DNA from 4 places in the Arthrobacter sp. StoSoilB5 genome. Region 2 is predicted to be linked to each of the others. Evidence: riboswitches for the same ligand, from Rfam matches in the RefSeq annotation. Region 2 holds a riboswitch; each other region holds the start of a gene.
What was found. Region 2 has a riboswitch for thiamine pyrophosphate ahead of LDN75_RS17085 (FAD-dependent oxidoreductase). Riboswitches for the same ligand answer to the same signal wherever they lie in the genome.

Region 1: another riboswitch for thiamine pyrophosphate. It lies ahead of LDN75_RS21505 (ECF transporter S component); the one in region 2 lies ahead of LDN75_RS17085 (FAD-dependent oxidoreductase).
Region 3: another riboswitch for thiamine pyrophosphate. It lies ahead of LDN75_RS15085 (bifunctional hydroxymethylpyrimidine kinase/phosphomethylpyrimidine kinase); the one in region 2 lies ahead of LDN75_RS17085 (FAD-dependent oxidoreductase).
Region 4: another riboswitch for thiamine pyrophosphate. It lies ahead of thiC (phosphomethylpyrimidine synthase ThiC); the one in region 2 lies ahead of LDN75_RS17085 (FAD-dependent oxidoreductase).

The regions. Positions count from the first base shown of each region.
Region 1 covers NZ_AP024646.1:4,740,116-4,743,978, forward strand. Annotated here, with positions in the region: gene LDN75_RS21495 (energy-coupling factor transporter transmembrane component T) at 1-136, opposite strand, end outside; gene LDN75_RS21500 (ABC transporter ATP-binding protein) at 133-1,731, opposite strand; gene LDN75_RS21505 (ECF transporter S component) at 1,731-2,351, opposite strand; TPP riboswitch at 2,432-2,568, opposite strand; gene LDN75_RS21510 (NUDIX domain-containing protein) at 2,772-3,449, shown strand; gene LDN75_RS21515 (DUF4235 domain-containing protein) at 3,486-3,746, shown strand; gene mnhG (monovalent cation/H(+) antiporter subunit G) at 3,743-3,863, opposite strand, start outside.
Region 2 covers NZ_AP024646.1:3,787,645-3,791,507, forward strand. Annotated here, with positions in the region: gene LDN75_RS17075 (thiazole synthase) at 1-543, opposite strand, end outside; gene thiS (sulfur carrier protein ThiS) at 548-784, opposite strand; gene LDN75_RS17085 (FAD-dependent oxidoreductase) at 781-2,067, opposite strand; TPP riboswitch at 2,060-2,177, opposite strand; gene thiE (thiamine phosphate synthase) at 2,205-2,888, shown strand; gene LDN75_RS17095 (ferritin-like fold-containing protein) at 2,931-3,599, opposite strand; gene LDN75_RS17100 (RNB domain-containing ribonuclease) at 3,641-3,863, shown strand, end outside.
Region 3 covers NZ_AP024646.1:3,345,253-3,349,115, forward strand. Annotated here, with positions in the region: gene rplU (50S ribosomal protein L21) at 19-327, opposite strand; gene LDN75_RS15085 (bifunctional hydroxymethylpyrimidine kinase/phosphomethylpyrimidine kinase) at 705-2,261, opposite strand; TPP riboswitch at 2,253-2,351, opposite strand; gene LDN75_RS15090 (Rne/Rng family ribonuclease) at 2,495-3,863, opposite strand, start outside.
Region 4 covers NZ_AP024646.1:3,434,311-3,438,173, forward strand. Annotated here, with positions in the region: gene LDN75_RS15535 (VOC family protein) at 1-393, opposite strand, end outside; gene LDN75_RS15540 (amidohydrolase family protein) at 471-1,553, opposite strand; TPP riboswitch at 1,640-1,747, shown strand; gene thiC (phosphomethylpyrimidine synthase ThiC) at 1,742-3,604, shown strand; gene LDN75_RS15550 (alpha/beta hydrolase) at 3,587-3,863, opposite strand, start outside.

The DNA of each region.
Region 1 (3,863 bases), 950 kb from region 2:
GTGCCGTGGAAGCGGATACCCAGTCGATCGACAACGCCAGAACCAGCGAAATAAGAAATACGGAGACGAACTTAATCAAGGGGTTGGCGCGGGTGAGGAGGGCATGGTTGCCGCGGAGGTTCAGGGCGTCCCTCATGCTGCACCGGCTTCCTGGCGGGCTTCCTCGCCGTGCGGGTCCGGGAGCACTTGCGTCACCGGATGCAGCCGCAGCTCCGTACCGCCAAGGACCGCGCTGAATTCCTCATCGTGAGTCACAGAGACAACGGCAGTTCCGGCGTCAAGGAGTTCCGACAGGAACGATGCCAGTTCGGCCCAGGTATTGGCGTCCTGGCCGAACGTTGGCTCGTCCAGGACCAGCACTTTCGGGTGGGCTGCAAGCACCGTGGCCACGGACAGCCGGCGTTTCTCGCCGCCGGACAACGTGTAGGGGTTCGCGTCCACCAAATGCGTAAGCCGCAAACGCTCCAGCAATTCATCCACGCGTTCTTCACCATGTCCCAGATGTTTTGGCCCGAACATCAGCTCATCCAGGACATTGCCCGTGACGAACTGGTGCTCCGGTTCCTGGAACACAGTGCCAATGCGCGAAATCAGCTGATCCGCCTTCCACTTGAAGGGATCGATTCCAGCTCCCTCGGAAAGTTCGACGGCGGCACTCACCTTGCCGTCCACGGGCGCCAAAAGGCCGGCCAACGTGAGCGCAAAGGTGGACTTGCCGGCACCGTTGGGCCCGGTGATGGTGAGCGCCTGGCCGGACCTCACTTGAGCAGTGATGCCCGACTGCACGGGAACGGGCCGGATGGTTCTGAAGCCGCGACGGCCGGGCTTCTCGCGGGAAACAGCCAGGTCCTGTGCCACGAGGAGGAGCTGCGCGGTGGATTCATGGCCGTCCAATTCCTGAGCTGTGGTCCTGCGGGCGCGAGTGGCTGGAACGTATCCCGGCACCCACACTCCCGCTGCCATCAACATGGTGCGGGCTTCGGAGAGAACCTGATCCGGTGGGCCATCCAGAAGTACGCCGCCTCCCGCCGAGCCGGGCTGGAGGACTACGATCCTGTCCACCAGGTCCTTCCAAACGGACACACGGTGTTCCACAACAACCAACGTGGCGCCGGTCTTGTCCAGGCAGCGCTGCACGGCGTCCCGAACCTCAAGGACTCCAGCAGGATCCAGGTTGGCCGTAGGTTCGTCCAGCAGGATCAGCCCGGGCCGCATCGCCAGGATGCCAGCCAACGCAAGGCGCTGCTTCTGCCCCCCGGAGAGCGCTGCCGTGGGATGGTCCAGGGGCAGGCCGCCGCCAGCAGCGGTGCGCAACCCGACGTCGTCGAGCGCTTCATGGACGCGCGCCCATATCTCCCCGCGCGGGACGGCCAGGTTCTCGGCGCCGAACGCGACGTCGTCGCCCACCCGGGAGAGCACCACTTGGGTTTCCGGATCCTGCTGCATCAGACCGGCGCGGCCACGTTGTTCACGGGGAACAACGCCGTCGATCAACAGCGAGCCGGACTCGTCTGAATCGTCTTCCTCGTCACCCAACACGCCGGCAAGGGCATGCAGCAACGTCGACTTGCCTGCGCCTGAAGGACCCAGCAGCAGCACACGCTCGCCGGGCTCGATCCGGAGATCGAGGTCCTGGATGGCGGGCGCGGAACGGCCCGCATGCCGCCATCCCCACCCTTGGGCGGTAATGGCGGCAGGGCGGACCTGGTTGCTGCTTTCTTTCGCAGGCATTAGTTGAAGACTGGCTCCGAAGCAGCCTTGCGCGACGCGAAGGAGCTTAGGACGCCGGTCTTGGCCAGCCCGCGCGTGGCAACCCAGGACAGTGCGCCGGCGATGATCGCACCGGACAGCGTAGTGAAGGCGATGTAGGCCAACTTGTCGATTGCTTCGTAGGCGATGTTCCAGCCCCAGGGCAGGAAGGAATCGTTGAGACCGCAGAAGAGTCCGGAGCCCGCGCCTGCAAGGAGTGCCGTGGACAGGTTGAACTTCTTGTACCGGAACGCGGCGAAGACGAGTTCCGCTCCGAGCCCCTGCAGGACACCGGAGATGAGGACGGTGGTGCCGTACTGGGAACCCATGATGAGTTCACCGGTGGCGGCGACGGCTTCGCAGAACAGGGCTGCGCCCGGTTTGCGGATGATGAGCATGCCCAGGACAGCCGGGATCATCCAACCACCGGCGATCAAACCGGTGAGCGGCGGATACGTGGCGTTCATGGGGATGGATACGATTGCGGCGCCCTGGGACCAGGCCCAGAAGATCACGCCGCCGGCGATGGCAATCAATGCTGCCACCACGATGTCTACAACACGCCAGCTATAACTGGTCTTCTTCACGCTTGCCGTGGTCATTTTTTCTGCCTCCTGAGGTTACAGGAGGGGAAAGTGCTCCCCGGAACCTCCCGGCCGGCTTTCGCCGTCCGGATCCGGACACTCTGAGAAGCTCGACTCCCTTGCGCCGGTACTAACCGGATCAGGTTCGAGGGTCTGCGGCTGTCCGCACTCTCAGCGCCCTCGCGTCTCCTGCATCTCTGCAAGGTCCGACGGCGGCGCTCCCCTGTCGTTATTAATCTGCCCTTATGGGCGTGGTTCAGTTTACACCTGTGGGTGTTCGGGGGCTCCTTGGGCTGGTCATAAAGCGGTTGGCTCCCCGACTCCTGCGTTGCGGGGCCCGTTCTGCGCCCCATTCGCCCGCCTTGGCACGCACGCCAGGCCCCACAACCAGACCTGAGAGAATGATCGAGCAGAATCGACGCGGCAAAGGGGCATTTCATGACCGACCTTCCCATTACGGACAAGCAAGTTCCCCAACCCCGCCTGGCTGCGAGCGTTATCCTGCTCCGCGATGCCCCGGGCGGGCTTGAGGCCTTCGTCCAGCACAGGGTAGCCACCATGGATTTCGCTGCCGGAATGGTGGTCTTTCCGGGAGGTCGCGTTGATGCCGCAGACCAGGATGGCTGGGATTATCCGGCTGAATTGCTCCAACGGCATGCCGCAGACTGGCACCTGAGCTCCATCGCCGTCAATCCCGAACAGGCCCCGGCAAAGTCAGGCATGGTTCTCACCGCTGCTTTGCGCGAGGTTTGGGAGGAGGCCGGACTTGGCCTTGAGCCGTCGGACTTACGCCCTTGGGCCAACTGGGTCACGCCCACGGACATGCCCAAGCGCTTCGATACGTACTTCTATGTGGCCAAGCCTGCTCCGGACGCACAGCCCCAGCATCAGACCACTGAAGCGTGGCAATCACTCTGGATGCCCGTGGACGGGATTCTGACAGCCGAGGCCGCCGGTAACTTGCAACTGATGCCACCCACGTATTACCTGCTCAAGGAAATTGCCGGTCTCGGAACCGTGGATGCTGTCTGGTCAGCCGACCACGCCGTTGTTCCTGTCCTGGCCCCACGAGGTTCCATGGCAGCTTTCCTCAAGGAACGGGAAACCCGCCGCTAGTCCCAAGCCGCCAGGATCTGAGGCTAGGCTGGGGGCATGAACCTCTTTTTCAAGCTGCTGGGTGCCGGAGTAAGCCTGGGGGCCGGATTCGTCGGCACCAAATTGGTCAACAAGGGTTGGGAAAAGGCCACCGGCAACAAGCCGCCCAAGGGCAACGATGACATGGAAACGAGCCTCCGCTCAGCCTTGTCCTTCGCTCTGATTTCGGCCTTCGTCAGTACGCTCATCCAGGTTTTCGCGAGCCGTGGCACCCAGCGTGCAATCGCCCGGTTCGCCAAGACGCACGACATCGTCTAGGTAGAATCGTCGCCTGCCGCCCTTTGGACAACTGCTTCAAGCTCATCCTTGGTGAGCAGTTCACGGTGCCCGTGCTTGGTGCGGTAACCGGAGCGGCCCACCATGTGCGCCGAGACA
Region 2 (3,863 bases):
CACGATCAGTTCGATGTTATGCGGGTTCAGGATGCCAAGCCCCGTTCCAATAGGCGAGCCGAGGGGCATGACTGCTGTGGCACCCAGGTTTTCCAGGCGCAGCGCCAGGACGGGGTCGTCATTGGTGTAAGCGAAAACCTTGAAGCCGCGGTTCACCAGCTGTTCGGTTGCCTCCACGAGTTCCACCGCGTCCGGAAGAAGCGTGTGTTCATCGGCAATGACTTCCAACTTCACCCAGTCCGTCTCCAGCGCCTCCCGGGCGAGCTCCGCGGTCATCACTGCGTCTTTGGCAGTAAAACAGCCAGCCGTGTTGGGCAGGACCCGGATGTTGTGGTCCACCAGGAGCTGGAACAACGACCCTGTCTCGGCTGGCGAGTACCGGCGCATTGCCACAGTTGTCAGTTCCGTTCCTGAGGCCAGAAGGGCTGCTCCCAAGCCGTCCAGGCTCGGCGCACCACCTGTACCCATGATCAGGCGGGAGCCGATTTCGACGCCGTCGATCACCAAGCCGTCTGTGCGAATGTCAGTTTTTGCTGCTGTCATGTCTTCAGCCTCCCTGGACTGCTGTTACGAGTTCGAGTTCGTCTCCATCGGCGAGCGCCGTCGCGGCCCATTGGCTGCGCGGCACAACCTCCGAATTACGTGCGACGGCGACACCCAGCTTGCCGCCGTCGGCTGCCTGTCCGCGGTGGTCCAGGGTGCGGCCTGTAATGGCGCTGACGAGCGTGCTGACGGATGCATCGTCCGCCACGGCGTGATCGGAGCCGTTGAGTTTGATATTCATACTGTTTCCTTGGTGGGAGATTGTGCAGCTGAGGGGGTTGGAGTCCGTTGGCCTGCGTTCGCCGCAAAGCGGTCGGGCCGGAAGATTGACCAGCGTGGATCGGAGGAACCGGTTATCAGCCCGCCCACGATCTTTGCGGCGATGGGCGTCAATAGAACGCCATGGCGGAAGAAGCCGGTTGCGATCACCAAACCCTCGATGTTGCCGCTGGGTCCAGCGACGCGTCCAAGGAGCGGTGCGTTGTCCGGAGTGCCGGGCCGTGCGCGGGCTGTGGCTTCCAACAGTTCCAGCTCCGCCACGGCAGGAACCAACACTTGGGCATCACGCAGGAGTTGATAGACGCCTCCGGCGGACACTGCGTTGGTGGACGCGGATAGTCCGTCCTCGCGCTGGGTAGCTCCAATCACCACCGTTCCGTCGGCCCGGGGGACGATGTACACCGGCACTCCGCGCACCATGCCCCGGATGGTGGATGTGAGGAGCGGCTGGAGGTGTTCGGGAACGCGCAGCCTGAGGATGTCGCCATAGACCGGCCGCACGGGCAGGCTGAGACCCTCGGGGAGATTGCCTAGCCTTGCCGCATCCAGCCCGCAGGCGACCACGGTCTCTGACGCCAAAACGACGCGCCCGTCGCCGGATCCGGCGCCCGGATCGAGCTCGACTCCGCAGACGCGGTCCCCGTCCCACAGCAAACGGGACGCTGGGAACGGCAGCGCGAAACCGTCCTCCGCTCCGGAAACCCACGTTGCGTCACTTCGACTGTGGCCTGCCAGCCCTTCCATGAGGCATCGTGCAAGCATCCGTGGGTCCACTTGATGGTCCGCCGGGATGTCGAAGGCGCTGGAAATCTGTGGGCTGAGCAGGGGCTCACGCTCGCGCGCTTGCCGCAAGGACAAAGGCTCTACCTGAAGCCCTGCGGCCTGCTGGACTGTGCGGAGGTCTGCCAGCGCGCGGCGGTCGGCAGCATCGGCGCCAACGGCGATTGTCGACGTCGTGCGGTATCCGGTGGCTGATTCGTCGCCGGGCAGGCTCCGGACAAAAGCCGGCCACAAATGAGAGGACTCCAGCATGAGTTCCAGAAGGTCTTCCTCCTGGTAGTGAAGTTCACTCACAGGAGCGAGCATCCCGGCAGCGGCGAACGTCGCGCCCGCTGCCGGTGCGGGATCAATAAGGACCACCGAGCGGCCGTGTCGGCGGGCTTCGTGGGCGATGCCAAGGCCAATGATGCCGCCACCGATGACCGCAACATCCGCCTGCAGAGGGTTTTGGCCGGATTCTGCCATGCGTTTCCTTCCCTACGCCGGTATTAGCCGGATCAGGTCAAGCGGTCGGCGCTGAAGCCCTCTCAGCCGGACGGTCATATGACGCTGTCACGGCTCCCGCAGTACGTGCCCAGTTTAGAGGAACTACTCTGGTTTCCATGACCCAGCATGATGTCCACACCACTGCCCGTCTCTATTTGTGCACCGATGCCCGCAAGCGGCAGGGCGATTTTGAAGACTTCGTCGACGCCGCGTTTGAGGGCGGCGTCGACATCATCCAGCTTCGCGACAAGACGCTCGAGGCCGCCGAGGAGCTGGAGGTCCTGGAGGTCCTGCACAACGTTGCCCGCCGGCACGGAAGGCTGTGGGCCGTCAACGACCGTGCCGATGTTGCCAGTATTTCCGGGGCTCCTGTGTTCCATATCGGCCAAAAAGACATCCCATTACGCGCAGCACGGCACCTCCTCCACGACCAGACCGTCATCGGCCTGTCCACCCACACACCGGACCAGGTTGACGCGGCCATAGAGGCCTCCCCGGGCCGCAGTGGGCTGGATTATTTCTGCGTTGGTCCAGTATGGGCGACACCCACGAAGCCAGGCCGCGAAGCAGTCGGGCTGGATCTGGTCACATATGCCGCGGAAGCCGTAAAGCGCGCAGACGAGGAGACTGTGGGTGGCGTGCTCCTCCCCTGGTTCGCTATCGGCGGCATCGACCTCACCAACGTTGAACAGGTGGTTGCCGCGGGAGCGAGCCGGATCGTCGTCGTGCGGGCCATCACCGAGGCGCAGGACCCGACGGCGGCGGCCAAGACGCTGCTGGAAGCGCTCGACGCCGCTTAGGTATCGGCGCCCGGTTTGCCGCGGCGCGAAAGCGAAATATGCCTAAGCCGTGAGCCCGAGCCCGGACATCCGCCGTCCGTGCCGTTCGGCAAGCTCGGCCGTGAGCGCCTTGACTGCCGCCCGCGAATCCCCTTCGCCCTTGAGCATTGGGCCCAAGTGAGGATGTTCCAGGCCGACACGTTGGGCTTGGGTCAGCGCTTCTCCGACGAGGCGCCGGCCCCACAAAGCGAGTCGCGACGCGAGGCGCGGGTCATCAGCCAGCGCCCGGCGCAGGAGGACGCGGAGTACTTCCGTGGCTTGGTCGGCGGAGGCAACCTTCTGGACAAAGAGTTGCGTCCCGGCGTCAAGGAACGAAGCCACCGTCCGGTAGAAGTCCGACGACACTGTGTCGATCACATAGGCCTTCATGACTGATTCAAACCAGTCCGCTGGCTTTGTTCGCTCGTGGAAGTGGTCAAAGGAGCGCTGGAACGGAAGCATGGCATCCTCGGCATCGAGTCCCATCTCCGATAACCGCGTGCTGATCAAGGCAAAGTTTCCGTATGCGCCAACTGCGATCTTTGCCAGCACTGCCCTGTCATGCAGGGTGGGAGCGTACCGGGAGTCGAAAGACAGCCGGCCAAACGCCGAGAGCTCGCCATAGGCCATGGCTCCCAGCAGCTCGGAGGCGAGGCGCTGGACGCGAGCATTGTCGTCCGGGGAAGTGCTCATGGTCCAAGACTATCCAGCGATTTCGGGCTAACCTGATTTTCGTGTCACATCATCGGATTTCGCCCAACGTCGACGACTCGTCGGACCAGCTCGCCGAGGCATTTGCTGCCCTCCGGACCGAGCTGGAGCTCCCTGGTGAATACCCGGCCGAGGCCGTAGCGGAAGCCCGGAAGGCGGTAGAAAACCATACACTGCCGGAACGTGACCTCCGGGACATTCCGTTCGTGACCATTGATCCAGCCACGTCCACTGACCTGGACCAGG
Region 3 (3,863 bases), 440 kb from region 2:
TGAACAGAGTAACGAAAGTTACTTGATGCTCGTGATCTTGATCTTGGTCAGTTCCTGACGGTGACCCTGGCGCTTCTTGTAGCCGGTCTTGTTCTTGAACTTCTGGATGACGATCTTGGGACCGCGAAGGTCCTCAAGGATCTCAGCCGTGACCTTGACCTTGGCCAGGTCCGCGGCAGCGGACGTGACCTTGTCGCCGTCAACCAGGAGCAAGGCGGGCAGCTCAAGCGTGCTGCCGGCTCCACCGGGGACGCGGTTCAGCGTTACGTAGTCTCCAACGGAAACTTTTTCTTGGCGGCCGCCTGCGCGGACAATCGCGTACACCACTTGGGTACTCACTTCTCTCGACGTTTCTTACTAAATTTGCGTGCGGAACCTTGAACCGGAATCAGGCTTGGTTCGCGCTGTGCCTCAACGCCGTGGACTTCAGATCGAAGCCCGCGAGTCATCCCATGAACAATTCCAAGGGGCATAACCCAAGTGTTGGCGTAAGCACCGAAGATCAAGATTACGCTAGTTTGACCTTCAGCTGCAAATGAGGCCGGGTCCGGAGGCTATCGGGTGACTTGCATCACCAGTTGTAACGGACTCTCCCGGCACCGTGCCCATACAGCCTACAGGGTTTGGGCGGAAATACTGCGATTTGGCCGGCGACGCGCGGGAGTTTTCGTGGATTGGCCACGCAAAAACCACGGAAATCCGACTCAGGCGTAGAGCCGGGGTGCATCAAAGAAGGCCGTCTCGTAGCGGCAAGAGTGTGCGAAGGCCTCAACCATGGCCTCGCGTTCTTGCGCAGAGGCTCTGAGGGCAGCTGCGTCCGTAAGGTCGATCGCTTTCCGGGTTGCGGCAGCAAACTCCTCGTCGGCGTACGTCTTCAACCAGTCGGCGTACGGGTGGTCGCCGGGTGCGCCTGCATCCACGTACGCTGCGTGAAGTTGCCGGCCTACCTCCGCGTACAGCCAGTAGCAGGGCAGGATTGCCGCCAGCAACACGGCGTAACTGCCCGAAGCGGAGGTGGCCAGGAGGTGGTCCACGTACGACTTGGTCACGGGTCCGGTCTGCGTCGTAGCGGGGCGCGTGCTCAGCCAGTTCCGATGAAGCTCGGACTCGACCTCAAGGCAGGTCTGCGATGCCTTGGCCCAGAAAAGCTGCTCTTCCTCCGTGGGGGCCAGTGCACCGGCGCGGGCCAAAACGCGGGAATAGCCGTTGAGGTAGATGGCATCCTGGGCGAGGTAGTAGTTGAACTCGGGCTCCGGGAGCCCCCCGGACTGCAGGCCCTGGATGAAGGCCAAGCCGTAAATTCCGTCCAATTCCGGTGTGGCTTCCGCCCACAGCCGCGCGGCAAATTCGCCGGACTGGCCAGCGGGATCCAGCGTTGGCTCCAAATGGTGGAAGTGATGGATGGGCCCACTGCCCCTGCCCACCTCGAGCCCGTCGGCCGCAGAGAGGGCCTGCAGCAGCCACGGCTTAACCTCCCGGAGGGACGCTTCCCAGTCACCTCTGCGGGCCTGCACCGTGGCCAATGCCGAGGAGAGTGAACAGCCCGTTCCGTGGCTGTTCCTGGTATCCACGCGGGGACCAGCCACTTCGATGACGTCCTGACGCAGCAAGCCGCTCGTATTGACCAGGGCATCAGGACATTCCGTTCCCGCCAAATGGCCGCCCTTCACCAACACGGTGGTTCCACAGTCGGCAGCCAGACGCTTGCCTTGGTCAAGCGCAGTGGCCCAGTCCAGGGCTTCAGGCTCGCCCAACAACATGGCCAGTTCGGGAAGGTTGGGGGTGACGAGATCCGCCAAGGGCAGGAGGCTGCGCAGCGCGCTTTCGGCGGTCTCGCGCAGAAGACGGTCGCCACTGGTGGCCACCATCACCGGGTCAAGGACCACGACGGCGGGACGCACGTCCTCGAGCCAGCTGCGGACTTCGTGGATGACAGACGCGTCACCCAACATCCCGATCTTGACGGCATCGATCTCAATGTCGCTGCTGATGGCGTCCAGTTGCTGGCGCAGGAATTCCACGGGCGGAACATGGACTGCACTGACACCAAGGGTGTTCTGCGCAGTCAGCGCCGTGATGGCAGCCATTCCATAACCACCGTGTGCAGCAATGCTCTTCAGGTCTGCCTGGATTCCGGCGCCTCCGGACGGATCCGAGCCGGCAATGCTAAGCACGCGCGGATGTTGCCGGTCAGGCACGGGGCCGCCAACGCTACCAGCGGGGTAAAGGGGGTAGACAGGAGAACTCGGCAATGAAGTCATGATGGACATCCCTTCGCCGGTGCTAACCGGACAGGTTCAACGGGTCTGGATCTCAGCCCGGCCCAGCGCCCGGCACCCCGTGTCAGTTTCCTAGCGTAGCCGGGAAGTCCAGCCGTCCGGGAACCGGGCAGCTTCGGTGAATGGATGTGACCGCCAGCGACAAAGAGTCCCGCAGTATCCGACGAAATCGGATGCTGCGGGACTCTTTCACTACGTGGTCAGCGCTGACGTGCTTACAACTCGGAAGCTGGAACTCCCACGCCGAGGATGATGGGCTCGTCAGCTGCCTTCTTTTTGGCAGGCTCTTCCGCTGCCGGCGCCTTGGCCTCATGGGCCGTTCCACCTGCGGCCGCGGCAGTTACCTCGTGGTGTTCCACGCTGGTTTCGTTTGCGGCTCCCTGTGCCCTGCTCGCGCTGCGGTTCCTTCGGCCTCGACCGCCACGCGAACGCGTAGAACGATCGGGCTGATCGCCTGTGGCCGCAGCGCTGGCCGCAGAGGCAGTCGCAGGGGAAGCTTCGGAAGCCGTGGCAGGCTCGGACCCCGTATCCGTGACCACTTCCTCCGCAGCCGGTGCAGCACCGAGGTGCGAGAATGCTTCCGCAAGCAGGTCCAGGCTCATGGCCGGCTTGCCCGCAGATGGTTCCTCGTGGTGTTCCACAAATGGAAGCGCCACTTCTTCGCCGCCGAAGCGCAAAACAGGCGTGGACCGCGCTTCCCGAACCGTTGCTTCATGGCTGGCGGCATCTCCTGCGGCCTGGCCCCCGGCATCGCCGGTTGCAGCATCAGGCACGGATTCGGCAGTGTGGCCGTGCTGGCCCGCAGCGCGGGCTTGTTCCTCCGCGCGGTGAACTTCGTCGTCGTGCAAGTGGGCGGCATGCGCCGCTGCGGCGATGGTGGCAAGTGCTGCCCTGGTCGCCTCGGCCTTCGCCTGGCGAACGGGGTCAACGGACTCCTTGGCAGTCGCCGTAATTACTGGGGTGGCAGCGGTGCTGTGAGCGGAGACTGGTTCCTCGGCAATTGCCGGTCCCCCACCTTTCCCACGGCGACGCTTGCGTTCAGTCCGGGCAGCAGGCTGCTGGGGTTCTGTGTGTGGACGGTGGTGCTCGGCGGCAACTACGTTGGCGCGTCGGTGCTCCACGGGCTCATCATGCGTGACGACACCGCGTCCGGCGCAGTGCTCGCACTGCTCACCGAACACTTCAAGCAGGCCTGTGCCCATGCGCTTGCGCGTCATCTGCACCAGGCCAAGCGACGTGACTTCAGCCACTTGGTGCTTGGTGCGGTCACGGCCCAGGCATTCAACCAATCGGCGAAGCACCAGGTCACGGTTCGATTCGAGGACCATGTCGATGAAGTCGATGACGATGATGCCGCCGATGTCGCGCAGCCGCAGCTGGCGAACTACTTCCTCGGCTGCTTCAAGGTTGTTCTTGGTGACGGTTTCTTCCAGGTTTCCACCGCTGCCGGTGAACTTACCCGTGTTGACGTCCACCACGGTCATCGCCTCGGTGCGGTCGATGACAAGGGAACCGCCGGACGGCAGGAAGACCTTGCGCTCCAGGGCCTTGTGGATCTGTTCGTCGATCCGCCAGGCAGCAAAA
Region 4 (3,863 bases), 350 kb from region 2:
GTAATAGAGCTCAATCCCATTACCTTCGGGATCAGTGAAATAGAACGCTTCACTCACCAGATGGTCGGCGCTGCCCACAAACGCGCGGGGTTCATATTCGGCGGCCGTGGCGATAGTGGCCGCCAGGGACGGCTGGTCCTGGAAAAGGATGGCCGTATGGAAAAGTCCCGCTTCGCCGCGACCCGGAATCTGCAGGCCGGCGGCGGGTGCGAGGTGAACCACCGGCTTCCCCAGCCGCCCCAGGTAAAGTCCGCCATCCTGCTCGGCAACTACCTCAAGGCCCAGGGCCCTTTGGTAGTAGTCGCTCATGAGCTTCATGTCGCCAACCTTGAGCATGACGGTGCCCATGGTGAGTTCGGCAGGAAGGAGGTCCTGGCTTGATGCTGTGGTCATGTGAAGCTCCCGGTTTATAGGTGGCCGCCCTTCGGCACGTTCTACCTATCTAAATTACTTGAAGCTTCAATTTATTCCTAGCGGACGACGTTTCCTCGCAGGACAACATGATTCAGGCTCCCGACAGTACCGATCCTCTGGCGAGGATCCTCACGGCAGACCACGACGTCGGCACTGGCACCTTCGCTGATACCCTCAGCTCCCAGCCACTTTCGTGCGCCCCAGCACGCAGCGTCGAGGACAGCGGTTGGCGGCAGGCCGGCGTCGTGCAGTTCCTGCATCTCATCCGCTATACGGCCGTGCTTGATCACGCTGCCGGCATCTGTTCCCGCAAAAATCGTCACGCCGGCTTCAAAAGCCTCCAACACCCGTTCACGGCGTCGTTCCCACAGACGCGTCATGTGGTCGGCGTACCCAGGAAACTTTGGGGCAGCTTGGGCGGCGATATCCGGAAAAGTCGCAATGTTGACCAACGTAGGAACAATCGGCACGGACTGCTCCACGAGACGGGGAATGTGCCGGGGCAAGAGGCCGGTGGCGTGTTCAATGCAATCAATATCGGCGTTGAGCATGTCGTCAATGGTGTCTTCAGCGAAACAGTGGGCCGTCACCCGGGCACCTTCATCATGGGCGGCGGCGATGGCATCCCGGACCACGTCCGCGGGAAAGGAAACTGCAAGGTCACCGGCGTCGCGGTCGATCCAGTCTCCGACGATCTTCACCCACCCGTCTCCGTCACGGGCTTCCTTGCGGACCGTCTCCACGAGCTCGTCCGGCTCGACTTCATGGCCCAAGCCGCGCAGGTACCGGCGGCTGCGTGCGATGTGGCGGCCTGCCCTGATGAGTCGGGGCAGGTCCTGGCGCTGCTGGACCCATCGCGTGTCGCTGGGCGACCCAGCATCGCGGATCAGCAACGTGCCGGCCTTAAGGTCCGCCTGCGCCTGGGCAAGCGTAGTCTGCTCATCTACCGTCCCACCAACGCCAAGTCCAATATGGCAATGGGCGTCAACAAAACCGGGAAGGACCCATCCGTCCAGCACGGAATCGGGCGGTGCGGCGGGACGTTGGAAGGTCAGCCTGCCATCGACGGACCACAACCCGTGCCGTTGGTCGTCTCCTGCCACAAGCACAGGTCCGCTGAATTCGATGATGTTCTGCATGGCAAAAGCCTAGTGGGCCCCGTAGCTTCGGGCTCGACGTTTTCGGATATGACTGGGGTGCAGGCCGCGGGCTGTGGTAGCTTCGTCTACGACCACACGGGGGCCCTTGCAGGGGCTGAGATCGGACTGACGCAGTCTGCGACCGTTGAACCTGTCCGGGTAATGCCGGCGAAGGAAGTGAGTAATCCTTGAGCACCACCGAAACACAGCACAGCCCTGCCCAAAGCCAGGCCAGTACCAGCGAAAATGCGGCGGGAAGCGTCACACAGTCGCTGAAATCCCATTCGCTGGCTTGGCTGGAAGACCCCGCGAATGGCATTCGGGTACCCGTCACGGAGATCGCGCTTGAACCGTCCCCCAACGGCGAAGCAAACGCTCCGCTGCAGGTGTACCGAACCGCGGGGCCGGGCAGTGATCCCGTAGTGGGCCTGGAGCCCTTCCGAGCCGCATGGATTGAGGGCCGCGGCGACACGGAAGCCTACTCGGGCCGCGAACGGAACCTGCTCGACGACGGCAAGTCGGCTGTCCGCCGCGGCGCAGCGTCGGCAGAGTGGAAGGGCGCTCAGCCAGTGCCCCGCCGCGCCGTCGAGGGCAAGACCGTCACGCAGATGCACTACGCCAAGCAAGGCATCATTACGCCTGAAATGCAGTTCGTGGCGTTGCGTGAGAACTGCGATGTTGAACTCGTCAGGAGTGAAGTCGCCGCAGGCCGGGCCATCATCCCCAACAACATTAACCACCCTGAATCCGAGCCGATGATCATCGGCAAGGCATTCCTGGTCAAGATCAATGCCAACATCGGCAACTCCGCGGTCACGAGCTCCATTGCCGAAGAAGTAGACAAGCTGCAGTGGGCCACGCAATGGGGCGCCGACACCGTCATGGACCTCTCCACCGGAGATGACATCCACACCACCCGTGAGTGGATCATCCGCAACTCCCCGGTGCCCATCGGCACTGTCCCGATCTACCAAGCCCTTGAAAAGGTCAACGGCGAAGCCAACAAGCTCACGTGGGAGATCTTCCGCGACACCGTGATCGAGCAGTGCGAGCAGGGTGTTGACTACATGACCATCCATGCAGGCGTGCTGCTTCGGTATGTGCCGCTGACAGCCAACCGGGTCACCGGCATCGTGTCCCGCGGCGGCTCGATCATGGCGGGTTGGTGCCTGGCGCACCACCAGGAAAACTTCCTCTACACGCACTTCGATGAGCTGTGCGAAATCTTCGCCAAGTACGATGTCGCGTTCTCCCTCGGTGACGGGCTGCGCCCGGGCGCCACGGCGGATGCCAACGATGCTGCCCAGTTCGCCGAGCTGGACACCCTCGCCGAACTGACGCAGCGGGCATGGGAGTTCGACGTCCAGGTGATGGTCGAAGGACCGGGCCACGTACCGTTCCATCTGGTCCGGGAGAACGTGGAGCGCCAACAGGAACTCTGCAAGGGTGCACCGTTCTACACCCTGGGTCCCCTGGTCACCGATGTCGCCCCCGGCTACGACCACATCACTTCAGCCATCGGCGCCACGGAAATCGCCCGCTACGGTACCGCCATGCTCTGCTACGTGACGCCGAAAGAGCACCTCGGACTGCCGAACAAGGACGACGTCAAGACCGGCGTCATCACGTACAAGATCGCGGCGCACGCCGCTGACCTCGCCAAGGGCCACCCTGGAGCGAACGAACGCGACGACGCCCTCTCCAAGGCCCGCTTCGAATTCCGTTGGCGCGACCAGTTCGCACTTTCCTTGGACCCTGTCACTGCAGAGGCATTCCACGACGAAACACTGCCTGCGGAACCGGCGAAGACAGCCCACTTCTGCTCGATGTGCGGACCCAAATTCTGTTCCATGCGCATCAGCCAGGACATCCGCGACGAATACGGATCAGCGGAGTCGCAGGCAGCCATTGCGGAAATGTACAGCGGGATGCGGGAGAAGAGCGAAGAGTTCCTGGCATCAGGCGGCAAGGTCTACCTGCCGGAGCTGCAGGTTCCCTCCACCCAGGCGCCCTCCACCCAAGCGGCGGGAGCGTCAGGAAACCTTAACTGACCTCGTCCGGACGACGTCGGCTACAAAGGAGCGGATAATCCGGTCTCCATCAACCGAGTCCTGAGGCCGGTGCCCTCCCGCTGCTACGCGTCGGAGGGCGCCGGTTTCCTGCAGGTACCCGGCAATTTCTTCATACAATGGCTCCCAGCCGCCTGTAAGGACGAGGGTAGGTACGCCAGGGACGATGTGCAGGGGCGCCTCCCACGGGGGCGCCTGAAGCCGGAGGCGACGCGCGGAACGGCGCGCTTCCAGCGTGTCC